3 regions of the Vibrio sp. 2433-A1 genome follow, and region 3 is predicted to be linked to each of the others. Evidence: predicted binding sites of a transcription regulator. Region 3 holds the regulator's gene; each other region holds the start of a gene.
What was found. The regulator CRP, encoded in region 3, controls carbon source genes, mostly activating them, when cyclic AMP is high. The targets are predictions, from matches to a motif close to TGTGANNNNNNTCACA.
Positions count from the first base shown of each region.

Region 1: rppH (RNA pyrophosphohydrolase) is a predicted target of CRP. The motif match lies at 3,943-3,958, and genes of this name have one in related genera.
Region 2: udp (uridine phosphorylase) is a predicted target of CRP. The motif match lies at 3,088-3,103, and genes of this name have one in related genera.

Region 1 covers NZ_JBRESC010000003.1:52,006-58,216, reverse strand. The annotation lists gene vpsR (cyclic-di-GMP-binding transcriptional regulator VpsR) at 1-541, shown strand, start outside; gene ACU01J_RS04145 (DUF1127 domain-containing protein) at 1,039-1,290, shown strand; gene ACU01J_RS04140 (NADP(H)-dependent aldo-keto reductase) at 1,355-2,389, opposite strand; gene ACU01J_RS04135 (DUF6482 family protein) at 2,517-2,828, shown strand; gene mutH (DNA mismatch repair endonuclease MutH) at 2,825-3,490, opposite strand; gene rppH (RNA pyrophosphohydrolase) at 4,110-4,628, shown strand; gene ptsP (phosphoenolpyruvate--protein phosphotransferase) at 4,631-6,211, shown strand, end outside.
Region 2 covers NZ_JBRESC010000001.1:297,077-303,287, forward strand. The annotation lists gene ACU01J_RS01290 (hypothetical protein) at 678-1,490, shown strand; gene ACU01J_RS01295 (YehS family protein) at 1,649-2,128, shown strand; gene udp (uridine phosphorylase) at 2,225-2,983, opposite strand; gene ACU01J_RS01305 (zinc/cadmium/mercury/lead-transporting ATPase) at 3,252-5,555, opposite strand; gene ACU01J_RS01310 (MATE family efflux transporter) at 5,613-6,211, opposite strand, start outside.
Region 3 covers NZ_JBRESC010000002.1:191,879-198,089, forward strand. The annotation lists gene astD (succinylglutamate-semialdehyde dehydrogenase) at 1-953, shown strand, start outside; gene ACU01J_RS03325 (2-oxoadipate dioxygenase/decarboxylase family protein) at 1,160-1,951, shown strand; gene crp (cAMP-activated global transcriptional regulator CRP) at 2,021-2,653, opposite strand; gene ACU01J_RS03335 (phosphoribulokinase) at 2,895-3,764, opposite strand; gene ACU01J_RS03340 (YheU family protein) at 3,847-4,059, opposite strand; gene ACU01J_RS03345 (hydrolase) at 4,099-5,088, opposite strand; gene ACU01J_RS03350 (TIGR02444 family protein) at 5,112-5,591, opposite strand; gene ACU01J_RS03355 (ABC transporter ATP-binding protein) at 5,588-6,211, opposite strand, start outside.

The DNA of each region.
Region 1 (6,211 bases), on a different contig from region 3:
ATCAGGTCGTAAAGAAGTGGATGTACGCATCCTTGCTGCAAACTCAGCAGACATTGAAAAAGCCCTGATCGATGGTGATTTCAATGAGGAGCTTTATCACTACATCAATGTGCTGAGAATTAATGTCCCGAGCTTGAAAGAGCGAGCAGGAGACATTGTTATCTTAGCCCGTCACTTCTTGCAAGAATATTCCAAAGAGTACAACGCTCAGGCTCGTAGCTTTACAGAAGATGCGGCACGTGCACTGACTCGCCATCATTGGCCTGGTAACGTCCGTGAGTTGATGAACCAAATTAAGCGAGTGGTATTGATGTCAGATAGCGTGATGCTTGATGAGGTCGACCTTGATTTACCGAAACGCAGCGATAGTCGCCGCAGCTTGAAGAACATTCGTGAGCGTAGTGAGAGGGATGCATTGCTGTTGGTTTTGGAATCTCATGCAGGGCAAGTGTCGATGGCGGCCAAAGAGTTGGGTGTATCTCGTGCAACAATGTATCGCTTGTTAAACAAACATAACCTAATCTCAGACATACCAGCCTAGCTGATTGATTTATTGATAAAAAGCCGCGCAATATTTTGCGCGGCTTTTTTATATAGTCAAGATTATCTGTCGGTAATTGGATATTCCTTAGCTAAATATCTTATAGCTAAAACATTGTAAAGGTTAATTTTAGGTAAAAAAATTGTTTTGGAATTTTATGTAATAAAGTGGTTGAAATACCACCTCCAATGCTTAGAATTTAACCATGAGCTCGGGCTCATACCCTCAATTTTATTTGGATTAATACATTAGCTAGGAGGCGCACAATGAAACATATCACTGTTCAATCATTTATCTGTGCGTCTGTCGATCGCTTCATGCCTACCAATGGTACTTCTAAACGTACCACTGCTATGGCCGATCGTAACCTAAACAAACACATGTAATTAATCCGTAACCTCTTTTATTAATTGGCTGCGGAAAAGCAGCGAATTAATGCACCTTTCTGTTTGTATTCGTTGATCTTTTCCCAGCTTGCACTCAACTGGAGAAAACTCATGAGTCATTCTGTATACCTAAAGCTAGCCACCGTCTTAATAAAGGCCGATCTGAAACGTGAAGAACGCGAATGGAAGCGAAAACTACGCCGCAGTGCGTATGACCTTCCATGGAAAAACAAACACTTACTTCGCGATATCGGTTTAGAGCAAGATGGGCGTTCGATTGGTTTTACTGAACCAGATAGCGTCAAAGCTGAGCGTCGTATCCGTCATCTTCGTCGTGTACTCAGTGCGCGAATACTGACGTAAATAAAAGGGGCAGGTTGCTTCACCTGCCCTGAACTCTATTACTGCCTATGATTAACTAGACAGTTTATGGACAAGGATTGGAGTAAGTCGTCCCAATCTCTTGAATTCCTTGAAGCAACTCATCCGTTAATACGACATCTAAACTATCAATATTTGATTTCAGCTGTTCAAGGTTTGTCGCTCCAATGATGTTGGATGCGACAAACGGCCTCTGATTGACGAAAGCTAACGCCATTTGAGCGGGATCTAAGCCATGCTCTTGGGCTAAGTTGACATAAGCTTCGGTTGCTTTAATACCTTGTGGTGTGAAGTAGCGAACAAAGCGTTCAAATAGAGAGCAGCGCGCACCATCGGGGCGAGCTTCATTGAGATATTTGCCACTTAAGCAGCCAAAAGCGAGGGGAGAGTAAGCTAACAGCTGAACTCCTTCATAGTGGCTGACCTCTGATAACCCGACTTCAAAGCTTCGATTGAGTAAATTGTATGGATTCTGAATCGAGACAATTCTAGGTAACTCATGCTTTTCCGCTAGGCGTAATAAGGTCATTAATCCCCAAGGCGTTTCATTCGACACTCCGATATAGCGAACTTTACCCGCTTTGATAAGCTCAGCGAGCGCTTCTAAAGTTTCGATTAGCGTGACTTCTTCTTGTGAGTCAGGGTAAGGGTAATTGAGCTGACCAAAACAGTTGGTTTGACGTTGAGGCCAATGCAATTGATATAAATCGACGTAGTCGGTTTGTAACCGTTTAAGGCTGTCATCAATTGCTAAGTGAATGTTTTTTCTATCCAAGCTCATGTTGTCTCGGATATACGGCACATTACGTGGGCCAGCCACTTTTGTTGCAAGGACAACTTTCTCCCGTTTGCCTGATTTTGCTAGCCAATTACCAATATATTGCTCGGTCAAACCTTGTGTGGTGGCCTTCGGTGGAACCGGGTACATTTCTGCGGTATCAATAAAATTCACACCGCGCTCAAGGGCGTAATCGAGTTGGCTAAATGCTTCTTGCTCTGTGTTCTGCTCACCAAACGTCATCGTGCCAAGACAGATCTTACTTAGCTCAAGAGTCGAGTGAGGTAACTTGTTGTATTGCATCGATCTTCCTTGTTATAGCTTTGAAGTGATACCACTATAGGTGATCTTTATTCGGTTAGAAAAGGTATCAGATAACAAATTCGCAAAATTTGATGAGTTGGCTAATACTGTTTTATGGAGGTGAATTATGCAAAAAAGTCAGTTAGATAAGTGGATCCACGGGCACCATAAAGACAGCTACCAGCCACCGAAGGTATTTGTGATTGGTTGCTCCGATTTATCTCAGTATTTATTAGCCGTCGAATACAAACACAAGCTTGAGCCGGTTAGAGTGGACGATGAGCCCATCCATTTTGATTCGTTGGAACTCGTTAAAGAAGAGCTATTGCGGTTGGGAGTAGAGAGAGCATTTCTGCGTTTGCATAATGCCTATGATGAATTTGGTGTCGGAGATGGACCGTTATACCACGATGTGGAGTTGTCTCTGACGACGCATTAAACATAGTGCTGCTCAAGAATACGAGCAGTAAATTGCGTTCTTAGATAAAACCCTCTAGGTAGGGTTTTTATTGGTTTGCCACTTGCTCCATACGCTTCGGTCAATACTCGGCTGTTGGCCGCTTTGGGGCGCAATTGGAGCATTTCACCATGTCGGGCGTTGATCTGTTCGACACGTCCCAGCACGATCATTTCCATTAGCTCTTCCCAATCTGTTTTTAGCTGCAGTTCTTCTACTTCACTTGGTGACCAAATTAGCGGTGAACCGACGCGGCGTTCTGCTAAGGGAATCTCGCGTTCTCCTTCGACAGGCACCCATAAAACCCGAGACAACTTATTTCTAACGTGACTGGTTTCCCATGTCAGCCCATGGACACCGACTAAAGGGGCAACACAGACAAAGGTGGTTTCCAGAGGCTTTCCTGAATAACTAATAGGGATGGTTTTTAATTCTATTCCTAGCTTCTCAAAGTCTTGAGTTGGTTTACTTCCTGCAGTAGCACCTAAATGCCATTCGAGCAGCTGACCGACCCAGCCCTTATCGCGACGAAGATCTGGTGGAACCTCGACCTTTGCTTCATCTGCGAGTTCTTGAAAGCTAATGCCTGCAATGTTGCTCGCTCGTTCAAGCAGTTCTAGTTCTGATTGCGGTTCTGATTTCATGTGCCGTCGATTTATCTAGGAAGAGAGCGTTATTGTAGCGGAATCTATGCAAAATTCTAATCGGCTAAGATTGATCGTTATGTGCAAAAGATCATCACTCACGGGTTATCCACAGGCTTAACAATAAAATAGTCTATATTTGTTTGCTATGTATAAATTAACAGTGTTTTTGTGGTGATAAAATGCTTGTTTTTTCAAGTTATTATTTGGTCTGTTGTTAGGCAGTGTGGATAAATGCTGTGTTGATTGATCTTTAACCGATCTGTGTGGGGGTTATTATTTTTATAACTTTTCCATCTTATAATGTATCTGTTTATCTGTAATTGTATGTTTTAAAAGATATAATTAAAATTACTTAGTGGTTGTTAATTCACCTAACTCCTAGCGTGCTCGTTTATTGATCACTTTCTCATTGATTCTTCACATAGTTATACACAGAAAAGGTGAATAAATGTGGGCTATGTCTCACATGCGTGTGAGTAACGTCTTATTTGATTAAAAGTTATTCATTATTTAAGAGAAAGGTAATATTTTTTGTGTGAGTCACACTAGTAAGTTTGCTCCTACTGGGGATATGTGGAAAAATCACTGTAATTAAGAATTTATTAGAGGTTGGCCAGTGATAGATGGCGATGGTTACCGCTTAAATGTGGGAATTGTAATCTGTAACAGCCATGGTCAGGTCTTCTGGGCAAAACGATACGGACAACACTCTTGGCAGTTCCCACAAGGTGGAATTGATGAAGGTGAAACCCCCGAACAAGCAATGTACAGGGAGTTATATGAAGAGGTTGGTCTTACTAAGAAAGATGTCAAAATCGTTGCGACAAGTCGTCACTGGTTAAGGTATAAACTACCAAAGCGACTTGTACGTTGGGATTCTAAACCTGTTTGTATCGGCCAAAAACAGAAATGGTTTCTACTGCGCTTGGATTGTGATGAGTCACGGATCAATATGCAGCGAGGTAGTTCCCCTGAATTTGATGGTTGGCGTTGGGTAAGTTACTGGTATCCAGTGCGACAAGTGGTCTCTTTTAAGCGTGATGTATATCGACGCGCAATGAAAGAGTTTGCATCGATGGCGATGCCATTTAAAGAACGCAGAGTCAAAGGTAAACGTAAACACCGAAGAGGATAGACATGCTTTCTCAGCTAAGGGAGATAGTTGAACAAGTATCTAAAGTAGATGAGGTTCATCAAGCTTTAGATATTCTAGTAAAGCAAACATGCAGTGCTATGAACACTGAGTGTTGTACTGTCTATCTTGCCAATGAAGAAATGCAGCGCTTAGAGCTAATGGCGACTCAGGGGCTGCGTTTCAAAGGTGATAAGATCCATATTCGTTTCAGTGAAGGTTTGGTTGGTTTAGTTAAACGTAGTGCTGAACCTTTGAATCTCGCTGAGGCGTCTAAACACCCCAAATTTAAATACTTCTCAGAGCTAGGTGAAGAGATTTACCAAAGCTTTCTCGGTACACCGATTATTTACCGCAAGCAAGTGCTTGGGGTTTTGGTCGTCCAGCAAAAATCACCGCGCTTGTTTAATGAAATGGAAGAGTCCTTTTTGGTGACTCTCGCTGCTCAGCTTGCGGTCATCATCGCTCATGCACAAACCCAAGGCCATTGGCGTTTAGAGAAAAAACAGCAAGCGATCCGTGGTGTACCTGCCTCATCTGGGGTGGCTATTGGCGAGTTGTGGTGGGATGATACTCAACCAGAGCTCTCAAATGTCTATCCCGCTTCCACGCTTGATGTCGAACGTGAACAAGAGTGGTTACTGCTGGCCATTGAAGAGGCGTTGAGCGACTTTCGTCGGATGCGCAAAAAATTAGACAGTGAAATTAACAAAGATGCACTGGCTATTTTTGACCTCTTTACTCACTTACTAAACGACCCGATGCTGCGCAAAGACTTAAAAGCGCAGATTCAAAAAGGGGATCGTGCTGACTGGGCGCTTCGTCAAGTCGTTGAGTCATATTCCAATCGTTTTGCTCGTATGTCGGACGTTTACCTACGTGAACGTGCTCAAGACATTCGTGAGCTAGGCCAGCGCTTATTGTTCTTTTTGCACAATACAGCTCAAGATCGCCAGGTTATTGAAAAGCCAGTTATTCTGGTGGTTCGAGAGTTGACGGCAAGCTTGCTTGCATCGGTACCCAAAGAAAAGCTGCTTGCGGTGATCTCACTTGAAGGCGCGGCCAACTCACATGCCGCAATCTTATCCAGAGCGTTAGGGATTCCTGCTGTTATGGGCGCTAACCTTAATCCTAAAGTGATTAAGGGGAAATTAGGCGTGGTCGATGGCTACAGTGGCAAAATCCTGATTTCACCCAACAAGCAGCTATTGAGAGAGTATCGTTCACTGGCCAATCAAGAGCGTGAGTTAGCCAATAAGGTTAACCAACGCATCGAAGAGCCAGCATTTACTAAAGATGGTGAGCGAGTCGAAGTGATGCTTAATGCTGGCTTGAGCGCTGATGCTAATATTGCTATCAACCAAGGTGTTGATGGGGTGGGATTGTATCGAACGGAAATCTCCTTCTTACTTCAGCACCGCTTTCCATCTGAAGAAGAGCAAACACAGCAATATCAAGCGGTCATGAACAGCTACCCTGATAAAAGGGTGGTGATGCGTACTCTTGATGTTGGTGGCGATAAGGCATTGCCATATCTGCCAATCGAAGAAGACAACCCATTTTTGGGATGGCGAGGTATTCGTTTT
Region 2 (6,211 bases), on a different contig from region 3:
CATCTAAAAGATAAGTTGCTCATCAAACTAAAGTTCGCATAGGACAAAAAAGGTTCTTCGCGGATTAGCGGGAGCTGAAACAAAAACGGTAGTTAATGGTATGGTTACATAGCCAAACGCAACCTTCCAAAAACTACCGTTTTCATGTCGAATAATACTTTCCTATCTTCCTTCTGGGAAGGCTTCCAGATTATAAAGTCCCATAAAACTGATTCTTTAATAACAATCACTTTAAAGCCTGAATCCACCGCTGTGTGTCAATGCGGTCGCTCATCTAACTCTATCCATGACTATCATTGGCGAGTTCTAAAAGAAGCAATGATGTTCGATACTCCTGTTGAGCTAGTGGTACAAGCTCGACGGATAAACTGCACTTCTTGTGGAGTCAAAACAAAGGACATATCTTGGGTCGCTCCATATTCACAGATCACAAATCGCTTAAAAGGTTATCTCGAGATACAGAATACTTCTTCCTAAAGATAAAAGCGGCTTTCCCCGGAAAACCGCGATGAACTTTTTTTGTTTCACCATATTGGAAACAATCTGCACCATGGGTGAACAAACCAACAAACACACTTAATCTAAGTTATTGATTTTTATATTATATAGATTTGGCATCAAATCTGCCTACTCCTTATTTATCAACACGATAAATCGCAAACCCAAAGGAGTTGGTTATGTTTGTAGTCATTTCAATTCTCATCTCGTGCGCTATTTTAGCCACGCTCTTCCACTATTCGAAACGCCGACAAGTTACGCTGCAGCGAAAATTCGACACGCTTGTGCTACTTCGTCAATTGCTGCTACTTAGTCGAGAGCATCGACAGATAAGCCACCAATCTCTGCAAGCAGATACCAAGGAGTCAGCTCAACCAAAGCTCGATCAAATCTATAAACAACTATTAGACTGCTCTAATCAGTTGGTCGCCATCGTTCCGTTTGATAACAAGCCCATGTTTCGCGTCTACCAGCTGAAACTCAAAGCCATGCACAATGATTGGCAAGATCGAAATATTGCTCGCAACCAAATCATTCATGGCAAAACCATTCGTCACGCCATGTTCTTGATGGATGAGATTGCACTCGCATGGCTCATTGAGTCAGAACGTGAAGACTTACACGATGAGTATCACCTCAACTGGCAACAAGTGCTCGATAGCATGGAAGTACTGACTCAGCTTCGCCTGTGTATTCCTGACTGCGACTCACCAGAGGGTTTTATCAGACTGAAATATTACGCGGATAAAACCAGACGTAAATTAAACCAGCTTTCTTTGATTAGCCCTTTATCGGTTGCTTCGCCAATCAGTACTCAAGCCATACTTCAGCTCACGGAGGTATCCTCTGCCGAGCAACTGCCTATCACTAACCAAGAGCTCTATAACGTGACGAGTGATATTTCCGTCACCATTGCTCAAGTTTATGATCAGATGTTGTCGGATATGGCAGAAAGCCTATACTTACCTTTACCAAAAGTTAACTATGCATAACTAAACCTAGTAAGCGGTAGGTCTACTTTATTCCTGCCGCTTTTTCGGTCCCGCTTATTCGCTATCACCACCTCTTTTATTTCTATCCCCTCACACGCATCTCTGATAAAGTCGCCCCTAATTACTGAACCTCAGTTCCTGACTAAAGAGCACCTCCTGTGACCAATAACGAAATCTTGCGCCGTATCCAGCATTCACTGAATCTGAAAAATACTCAAATCATCAAAGCATTTGAACAGGCCGACACGACTGTTGAAGCAAACCAAGTGAATAACTGGCTAAAAGCGGATTCAGACAAAGCTATGACTAAGATGAAAGATAAAGAACTGGCTCAGTTCCTAAATGGTTTCATCAATCTAAAGCGTGGCAAGAAAGAAGGTGAACAACCTAAGCCAGAGCAATCACTAACCAACAATATGATTTTCATGAAGCTACGCATTGCTCTGAATATGAAAGCCGAAGATGTGTTAGATGTACTAGAACTAGTTGGTATTAGCCTGAGCAAATATGAAATCGGCGCTTATTTCCGTAAGCCAAACAACAAGAACTACAAAGCATGTGAAGACCAATTGCTGTGTGATTTCTTAAACGGCGTCCAGTTCACTAATCGTCCTGATTCAGAAGAGTTTGTCGCTTAAGCCCCACTCTTCTTCCTAGATACAAAAAACCTCAACTGGGTCATCCCAATTGAGGTTTTTCTTTATCTTAAAGATGCTTATAACTCAGCGGAGTCCTTAAAGCATTTTACGTGCAGCTTCTACCACGACTTTGATTGAACGAGCCTCTGTCTCTTTCAGCGTCGAGTGGTCTGGAATCTCTTTCTGAGTACGGTTAATGATTACGCCAGCAACACAACCTGCTTTTAGGCCAGAACTTGCACACATGGTCAGTAGGGTTGCAGATTCCATTTCAAAGTTAAGCACGCCCATGTCTTGCCATTCTTGCATAGAGCCTTGGAAACGCTTAACAACACGACCAGAGAAGGTATCGTAACGCTCTTGACCTGGATAGAAAGTATCACTTGAAGCAGTTACCCCCATGTGTACTGTTGCGCCTGACTCTTCAACCGCCGCTTTCATCGCCGTTGCGACTTCAAAGTCAGCTACTGCAGGGAACTCCATTGGAGCAAAGTGTAGACTTGCGCCATCTAGTCGAACTGAGCCTGTTGATACAATCATGTCACCCACGTTTACATGTGGTTGAATCGCACCAGTAGTACCAACGCGTAGAAAAGTACGAACACCAAGCTGAGCTAGCTCTTCTACTGCAATAGAGGTAGACGGACCACCGATACCTGTTGAACAAACAACAACAGGCTTGCCGTCAAGCTCTGCACGGTAAAGTGTGTATTCACGGTGACTTGCTAGGAATACTGGGTTTTCCATTTCCTCTGCAATTTTTTGTACACGCGCTGGGTCACCTGGAATGATAGCCAGAGTTGCGCCAGCAAGATCGTCTTGAGTAACACCAAGGTGGAATACAGCTTGAGACATAGGTCGCTCCTTATGATGGCAAGTCAGCCGATGAGTTAGGGTCTGCTTGCTCTATAAATTTATCGGGTACAGGAGATACTCTAACCAACCATTGAACCCTTTGAAGTGACCATGATCACAAATAAGATCGCAACAAATAGTTACATTGCACATAAAAACGGTTTACATCACACTTTTTCGCAACAATCATTCCTAATTGCATAAAAAAACAGCCCTTACGTCAAAGATGCGGGGCTGTTGCAGAAAACTCTCGCTATAAATTTAAGGCTTAATCGAGTTTCGATTTGAACTTAAGTAACCTTAACGCATTCAGTGTCACGATCGCAGTCGCGCCACTATCAGCTAATACGGCAACCCAAAGGCCTGTAATACCCAATAAGCTTGTGACCAAAAAGACACCTTTTAAACCAAGTGCGAGCGCGATGTTTTGACGAATGTTGTTGAGCGTCGCTCGCGATAACTCAATCATCCCCGCAAGCTCTAGTAAGCGGTTATGCGTGATTGCCGCATCTGCGGTTTCAAGCGCAACGTCAGTTCCGCCTCCCATCGCGATACCAATGCTTGATGCTTTCATTGCTGGTGCATCATTAATACCATCACCGACCATGGCGACATTACCTTGCGCAGATAACTGTTCCACATAGGTCACTTTATCTTGCGGAAGCAAGCTTGCTTTAAAGTCGATATCAATCATTGAGCTGATAGCCTGCGCACTACGCGGGTTATCACCGGTTAACATAATTGAATGAATACCGAGTTCTTTCAGCGCCTTAACAGCTTGAGCTGAGTCTTCACGCAAAGTATCTTGCCATGCAATTAAACCAATCGGTGTCGTTTGACTTTCAAGTGCTACAACAACCGTTTTACCTTGGTTTTCCAGTTGTTCAATCTGATTTGCCAAAGGCTCATCAAGGTCTATCGTCAACTTACTTGGTGTTGATACTTGATACTCAACTCCTTCAACTAAGCCACGTACCCCGCTGCCAACTAGTGCCTGCTTGTCTTGAGCCTCAGTTATCTCGATACCTAGCTGTTTGGCTTTATTGACCACAGATACCGCCAGAGGGTGACTCGAACCTACTTCAATCGCAGCAACTTTGGCTAACAGTGACTCTTGCTGCCAACCTGATAACGCCACTACATCGGTCACTTCCGGTTTACCTTTGGTCAGTGTGCCGGTTTTATCAAAGGCAATCGTTTCAACGTTACCGAGCTGCTCTAATGCTGCGCCTCCTTTAATTAGGGCACCACGACGAGCCGCCGCCGCTAAGCCTGAGGTGATAGCCGCTGGTGTGGAGATCACCAGTGCACAAGGACACGCAATCAATAACAGTGCTAGGCCACGATAAACCCAAGTTTCCCACGGCTGAGCAAACAATAGTGGAGGCGTAATGATGACGAGTAGCGAAACCAACATCATCAACGGTGTATACCAGCGACTGAATTTATCTAAGAATCGTTCTAATGGCGCTTTACGAGATTCTGCTTCTTCAATCAAATGCAGAATTCGGTCAATGGCATTCTCACCTTGCTTAGAAGTAATGGTAAAGCGAACCACTTTATCAACCGCTACTGCGCCAGCCATTACTGACTCGCCTTCGTAACGTTCAACAGGGATCGATTCTCCAGTTAAGGCACTTTCATCAAAGCTTGCTAATGCATCGGTTAACTTGCCATCTGCAGGTAAACGGGCACCAGGAGAAACTTCAATCATGTCACCCGGTTGTAATTCACTCGCTGACACTTCGACACGCTTACCATCAACTATCTTGGTTGCCGTTTCAGGTACTAGCTCCATTAATGCTTGTACACCGCTACGTGCTCTTGATGCAGCAAAAGCTTCTAGTTGTTCACCAATCAAAAACAGTAGCAACACCATTGCTGCTTCAACCGTTTCACCAAGATAAAGGGCACCAATGGCCGCAACACTCATCAAGGTTTCAATAGCAAACGGAGTACCTGAGCGAGCTAAACTGATCGCTTTTTTACCAATTGGGTAGAGACCCGCTAAACAGGTAATAAAGAACAGCCATTCACTGACTTGAGGAAGTGAAGGTTTTAACGCTGCAGCAATAGCCATTGCAGAGGCAATCGCAATCACTTGACTGTTTTGTTTGATAACAGCCTTCCAGCCTTTAGGTTTTTCTTTTTGATTCGATTCGCCAGGGTTAGAAAACGTAAAGCCAGTATCGAGGATGGTTTGTTCAACCAACTGAGCAACGCCCGAACTGTCTGATTTAATCACGAGTTTTTCTGTCGCAAACAGCACCTTAGCTTCTAAGACGCCTTCGACACGATTAACTGCAGTTTCAATTTTTCGAGCACAAGATGGGCAGTCCATCCCGTTAACTTTCCAACTGTGGGTGAAGCGCGCTGAAGAGCTTCCGGACTCACCTTCTTCGTCAGTCGGATCCGCCCCACTGCTGCAACTGTTCGAGCTACAACAGCCCGACTCTGCCGAGTTCACATCTGCCATTTGAATCGTTGTGATTTTAGGGCTTGAACATGAGCCAGTTTGGGTAGGGTTAGCCACAATTTTCTCAGAGCGGCATGCTTGATGTTTTGTGCACATATGTTCATCTCCATTCATTGTACACTTCAAGTTTAAACCTTAGAGTCTACTCCAAGGTCAAACTTTTTCTGCAATCTCTTCCGCTACCTCAGCAGTGGCAGCCACATCATCAATCAAAACCGCATCATGACTACAAAATGGTTGGCTGTTAACACTAGTAATCGACGGATCAGCTTGCGCGTGCTCGACGCACGATCCAGTCATGAGATCAGAGATGTGCTTGCGCAATACAATAATGGCGATGATACCAAACACCACCGTACCTAATGCTTGCCCGTACAGCACGCCTAAAGCGCCAAACCACAGCGCGCCAAAGTGAGCAAATGGCAAAGTCCCTATCGTCGCTTTACCAAGGTTAAGTGCTGTAGAATACAACGGCTTACCTAAGTTATTAAACGAAGTATTCGCTACAAACTGAGCACCGTTAAAGATGAAGCTGATCGCCACATACGTACAAAATGCCGCAACGATAATCTCAGCATCCCCTTGCAGACTGAACATACTCACAACTAAGTCTTGGGCAAAATAGAGAATGACGCATACCACGAGGGTATATACGATCGTAACAATAAGTGAATTGTTGAGCGTTTCTTTAACGCGGTCCATACGTTCAGCGCCATAGTTTTGGCCGATAATAGGACCAACTGCTCCCGACA
Region 3 (6,211 bases):
CTTCAGAGCAAACACCGCTAACCGGTGAGTTTGCAATGAAACTGTGGGATCAAGTTGGTCTGCCTAAAGGCGTGATTAACCTAGTACAGGGTGCTAAAGAGACCGGTATCGCACTGGCTGATTCAAAAGGTCTGGACGGTGTCCTATTCACTGGTAGTGCAAATACTGGTCACATCCTTCACCGTCAGTTCGCTGGTCAGCCGGGTAAAATGCTGGCGCTTGAGATGGGCGGTAACAACCCGATGGTTATCTCTGAACACTATGGCGATGTGGATGCGACGGTGTACACCATTATTCAGTCTGCGTTTATCAGTGCCGGTCAGCGTTGTACATGTGCACGTCGTCTGTATGTTCCTGTTGGCGAGAAGGGCGACCTATTAGTTAGCAAGCTCGTTGAAGCAACCAATAAGATTCGTGTCGACCAGCCATTTGCAGAACCAGCACCATTTATGGGCCCACAGATTTCAAAAGCGGCGGCTGATTTCATTCTTGCGGCGCAAGCGAACCTGCAAAAGCTTGGGGGTGAGAGCCTGATTGAAGCGAAAGCGGGTCAAGCCGCGTTTGTTACTCCAGGTATCATTGACGTCACAGCGATCGCAGAGCTACCCGATGAAGAGTACTTTGGTCCATTGCTACAAGTGGTTCGTTACCAGGGGCTTGAGAAAGCGGTCGAGCTGGCCAACGATACACGCTTTGGTCTATCGGCAGGTCTAGTTTCTACCGATGACAGCGAATGGGAGTACTTTGTTGACCACATTCGTGCCGGCATCGTGAACCGTAACCGCCAGCTAACGGGCGCAAGTGGTGATGCACCATTTGGTGGCCCAGGTGCATCGGGTAACCTACGCCCAAGTGCGTACTACGCAGCTGATTACTGCGCTTATCCTATGGCATCAATGGAAGGTGGAGAAACTCTTCTTCCGGCAACATTGAGCCCAGGGCTAGAGCTGTAAAAAAACATTAGCTATAAAAACATTAGGTCAAAGAACCTAAGTTAGGAATTCCCTTCTTCCTCCCTGAGCAGGGAGGCTTTTAACGTCACAGGTTGAAGGCTATCAGACTGATTATCTGGACAAATCGGTCTGATAGCCTCTTTTATAACTTAACCAATAATAACGACTAACCCTATAACGTAAACAACCGTAAACAAGGAGGCGTTATGACGCCAGATGCTTTATTCCAATCGTTATGGAAAGACTATATTCAACGCTTGTGTCCCTCTGCTGAAAAAGTGCATCAACTACTGCAAGAAGATGAAGCGCTGATCAATGACCATATCGCGTTACGCACTTTCAATGTCGAGCCATTGGGTATTGCAACTTTAGCGCAGCCTTTCTTAGATGTTGGCTACAAACCTTGCGGTGACTATCTGTTTGAAAGTAAGAAGTTGGTCGCCAAGCACTTTGAGCACCCTGACCCGAAACAGCCAAAAGTGTTTATCAGTGAGCTAAAAGTGGAAGAGTGCTCTGAAGCATTGCAAGCTATCGTTGCAAAGCTTGTTGAGCAATTAGACACCAGTAAACTAAAAGGTCATGAGTTCTTGTCTGGCGGTCGCTTATGGGACTTAAGCTATGCTGATTTCCAAACACTGGCGACAGAGAGCGAGTATGCTTCTTGGTTAGCGGCGCACGGCTATGGTGCCAACCACTTTACTGTTAGCGTCAACCAACTGAATGCCTTTGAGGAAGTGGTTAGCGTCAATAATCACTTGCGTGATGCGGGTTTTACCATTAACGAGTTTGGTGGTGAAGTGAAAGGCTCTCCAGAGGTACTGTTAGAACAATCCTCAACCATGGCTGATAAAGTTGCGGTGCAGTTTAGTGAAGTGACTGAAATCATCCCAGGTGGCTTCTATGAGTTTGCTAAGCGTTACCCAATGCCGAATGGTGAACTTTACCCAGGGTTTGTTGCTGCATCTGCAGATAAAATTTTCGAAAGTACCAACGGCTAGTACTATTCGTCAGATAAAAAGAAAGCCACCGCGTAGGTGGCTTTTTTAATTCTTATTCGTTAATCGAAATTAACGAGTACCGTATACAACGATTGTCTTACCGTGAGCAGAGATTAGGTTCTGCTCTTCTAGCATTTTCAGGATACGACCAACGGTTTCACGAGAACAGCCAACGATTTGACCAATCTCTTGACGAGTGATCTTAATCTGCATGCCGTCTGGGTGAGTCATTGCGTCAGGTTGTTTCGCTAGGTTTAGTAGCGTCTGAGCAATGCGGCCCGTTACGTCTAGGAATGCTAGGTCACCCACTTTCTGGCTAGTCACTTGTAGGCGGCTTGCCATTTGCGCTGAAAGGCGCATTAGGATGTCTGGGTTAACTTGAATTAGTTGACGGAACTTCTTGAAAGAGATTTCTGCTACTTCACAAGGAGATTTAGCACGAACCCAAGCTGTACGTTCTTGATCTTCTTCGAATAGACCAAGCTCACCGATAAAGTCACCTTGGTTTAGGTAAGAAAGGATCATTTCCTTACCTTCTTCGTCCTTGATAAGAACCGCAACAGAGCCTTTAACGATGTAGTACAAAGTCTCTGCTTTTTCGCCCGCATGAATTAGCGTGCTTTTTGATGGGTACTTATGAATATGACAGTGTGAAAGGAACCACTCTAATGTTGGATCGGTTTGAGGTTTACCTAGAACCATAATATCTCACTTCCTCTGCAGGGTACGCTTGCCGCTTTCCATGTTTTAGCAAAGCCTTAAATAGGCCCACTAGGATAAGAGCACTTTACAAATGCTGCAAGCCATCTTGTGTTTCGGTAAGAAATAGTATCCTTTTTCGAAAACGATTTCTTGATTTTAATCGGGTCAATAGGTGTATTTACTACGCAAAACTGTGCACATGATCACGGTATGAAAAGTAATCGTGTTCTAGCCGTGAGTATTAGCCAATTTTTCCCGTTTCGATTAATTGTTGAAGAATAGGTCGTACGATTAATTCCATCGCAAAACTCATTTTACCGCCCGGTACAACGATGGTGTTGTGACGTGACATAAATGAACCATCAATCATGGCGAGTAGGTAAGGGTAATCAACATTCTTGATGCCGCGAAGGCGAATCACCACAAAACTCTCATCTAGGCTTGGAATGCCTTTGGCGTTAAGTGGGTTTGACGTATCGACTGTTGGAACACGCTGAAAGTTAATATGAGTACGAGAAAACTGTGGCGTAATGTAGTTCAGGTAGTCGTCCATGGAACGAACTATCGAATCCATCACCGCTTCACGTGAATGGCCTCTATCACGCGTGTCACGGACAAATTTCTGAATCCACTCAAGGTTAACGATCGGCACCATACCAATCAGGAAGTCGACATGTTGAGCGACATTAACGTCACCATCAACCACACCACCATGCAAACCTTCGTAGAATAGAACGTCTGAGTTTTCCGGTAGATCTTGCCAGGGGGTAAAGGTGCCCGGCATTTGATTGTAAGGGACGGCTTCGTCAAAAGTGTGTAGATAACGGCGTACTTGGCCTGTGCCTTCTTGACCGTACTGACGGAAGAACTCCGCTAGACCACCAAAGTCATTAGCTTGCGGGCCAAAATAGCTGATATGACGACCCTGCTCACGAGCTTTACGGATTTCGACATCCATTTCCGGGCGAGTGAAACGGTGAAAACTGTCTCCTTCAACCCAAGCTGGCTTAACGTTCATCATGTTGAACATCTTGCGGAAAGCCTCTGAGGTAGTAGTGGTTCCGGCACCGGACGAACCAGTAACGGCAATAATAGGGTGTTTTGCTGACATGACAAACCTTGTCTGAGAGTACGTTCCTGTAATCGACGTCCACTATAGCATGCTTTGCTTGGACGTCACTGTATGCAGTTCTCTAAAATCGATTTTTGAGTTGAATGTCGACTGTTTCATGTAACTCAGAGAAAACCACTACGGCGTCTCCTGACTCAAGCTGCTTTTTGATTTGGTCAATTTTGCTTTGCAGAGAAATCTCTACCGCGCCGTAGTCTGTCCCTTCACGCAGGACAAATTCTTTGATTAAGTTGTCCAGCGTGTCTGGATCGATTTGTTGCCAAGGAACAATCATAAATACCTCTAGATTTTATGTTCGTTTCAGACGCCGCTATTATGCAGAAACCGCCAAACTTTCATAGTAGGCAGGTAGAGCTTCTTCCAACCAGAAACGCGGCTTTATTGCACTGCCAGTGACAAAACCAACATGACCACCTTGGTCAAATAAGCGATAGTCGATGTTCTCAGGCAACACATACTTCGGGATCACGGCATCCGTCATAAATGGATCGTCTTTGGCGTGAATGATCTGGGTCGGCAAAGTGATCTCTTTAAGGCGATGAATCCCTGAGCATTGATGGTAGTAATCTTCGGCATCTTTAAATCCGTGCAGTGGTGCGGTGATTAAGTCATCAAACTCGTACAACTTTGTGACTCGTTTGATGTTGTGATAACTGAGGCCGAGTTCCCCTTTGAGGAGGTGATGCTTTTGCAGTGCGCTCTTTTTCAACGAAGAGAGTAGGTAGTTTTTATACAGCTTAGAAAAGCCTTGTTCGATTCGTTCCGAACAGGCAGAGAGATCCAACGGAGCAGAGACGATAGTCGCCCCATCAATCACTGGGTTGTCACGATACTTAGCGAGGTAGTTAGCCAGCATATTACCGCCAAGCGAGATACCTACAGCGACTTTGGTTTGGTTAGGAAACAGAGAGTCGAGATGCTCAAGGAAAAAGCGTGCGTCTTCGACTTCACCAGAGTGGTAGGCCCGAGCTAGTCTGTTGGGCTTACCGCTACAGCCGCGAAAATGCATCATTACTGATAGCCAGCCTTGTTTAGCAAAGGCATCCATCAAGCCATTGGCGTAAGGGCTGTAAAAGCAGCCCTCCAAGCCGTGAAAAAGGACAAAAATCGGCTTATTAATTTTGGCCTGTTCACCATTGCTTTGAACGACATCTTCACTCCAAGCTATATCGAGAAAGTCCCCATCAGGCGTATCAAGTGTTTGCCACACAGGTTCAAATAGCGCTTTCTTGCGAATAAATCGTGGTGCTAGGGTTTGAAGGTGTGGATTGGTTAGTCCTTTAGCCGCAACAAATTGAGTCATAACAGTCCTAAGGTCGGTAGAGCTTATCGATTGGCAATATTATTGATAGGTTCGGCAAAGGCCGAGTAGAGCTGCTCACCGCCGAGCTGGCGACAATAGCGCAATACCAGTGGTTCACAATGATTCTTTTCAAGATGAATACTGTTGATGCAGTCAACCAGATCAGATTGCTGCTGTTTTTCCAATTGAAGCTCGAATTGAAGTGACTCGCGATAGAGCGTATCGGGTAAGTGAAGTTTGAGTTTACGCCTTAATTCACGATAACTGAGCAGTAATGCTTCAGAACGACCTAAACACTCTTCAACGCGGTGCCAGTCTTGTTCTCTGAAACAGATCTGCTGCTCATCAAGCCACTTGAGCAGCAGCAGTAGGTTAACGTTGCCTTTAAATTGGTTCTGAAGATTCAAGCACGCCTCTTTGACCTCTCGCACGCTGTAATACTGCAAACTGAATTGCCATAAGCGTTCAAGAGTTAAAGAAATTTCGACGTGCTTTGAACTCATAGGCTATTGAACTCCTGTTCCATCTGTTCTAGTTCTTCTTGGAGAGACATCCACTCCATTTCGACATCTTCAAGTTCACTTTTGCTGTTAGCCTGAACAGCGAGTACTTGATTAAGTTTAGCTTTATTTTCGGCTTCATAAAGGCTGTTGTCAGACAATTGCGTTTCCGCTTCAGATAATGCTGAGCCTAACTTATCCATTTTTGCTTCCAGATTTGTCAGCTTTTTACGAATAGGTGCGGTCAGTTTGCGAAACTCTGCTTCACGACGTTTTTGGTCTTTTTTCGCTGCGGCGCTGTTCTCACTGCTCTTTTCTGGTTGCTGTGCTTGCGCTTCACGGCGTTCTGCTTTTTGCTGTTCAGTCAGCCATTTGTAGTAATCATTCAAATCACCATCAAATGGAGCGACCTGGCGATCGTGAACAAGGTAAAGGTCATCGGTTGTTGCGCGTAGTAGATAACGGTCGTGCGAAACAATCACCATTGCGCCTTCGAACGTTTGTAGCGCCATAGTCAAAGCTTGACGCATATCGAGGTCTAGGTGGTTGGTTGGCTCATCGAGCAGCAATAGGTTAGGTTTTTGCCACACGATCAAAGCAAGCACTAAGCGAGCTTTCTCGCC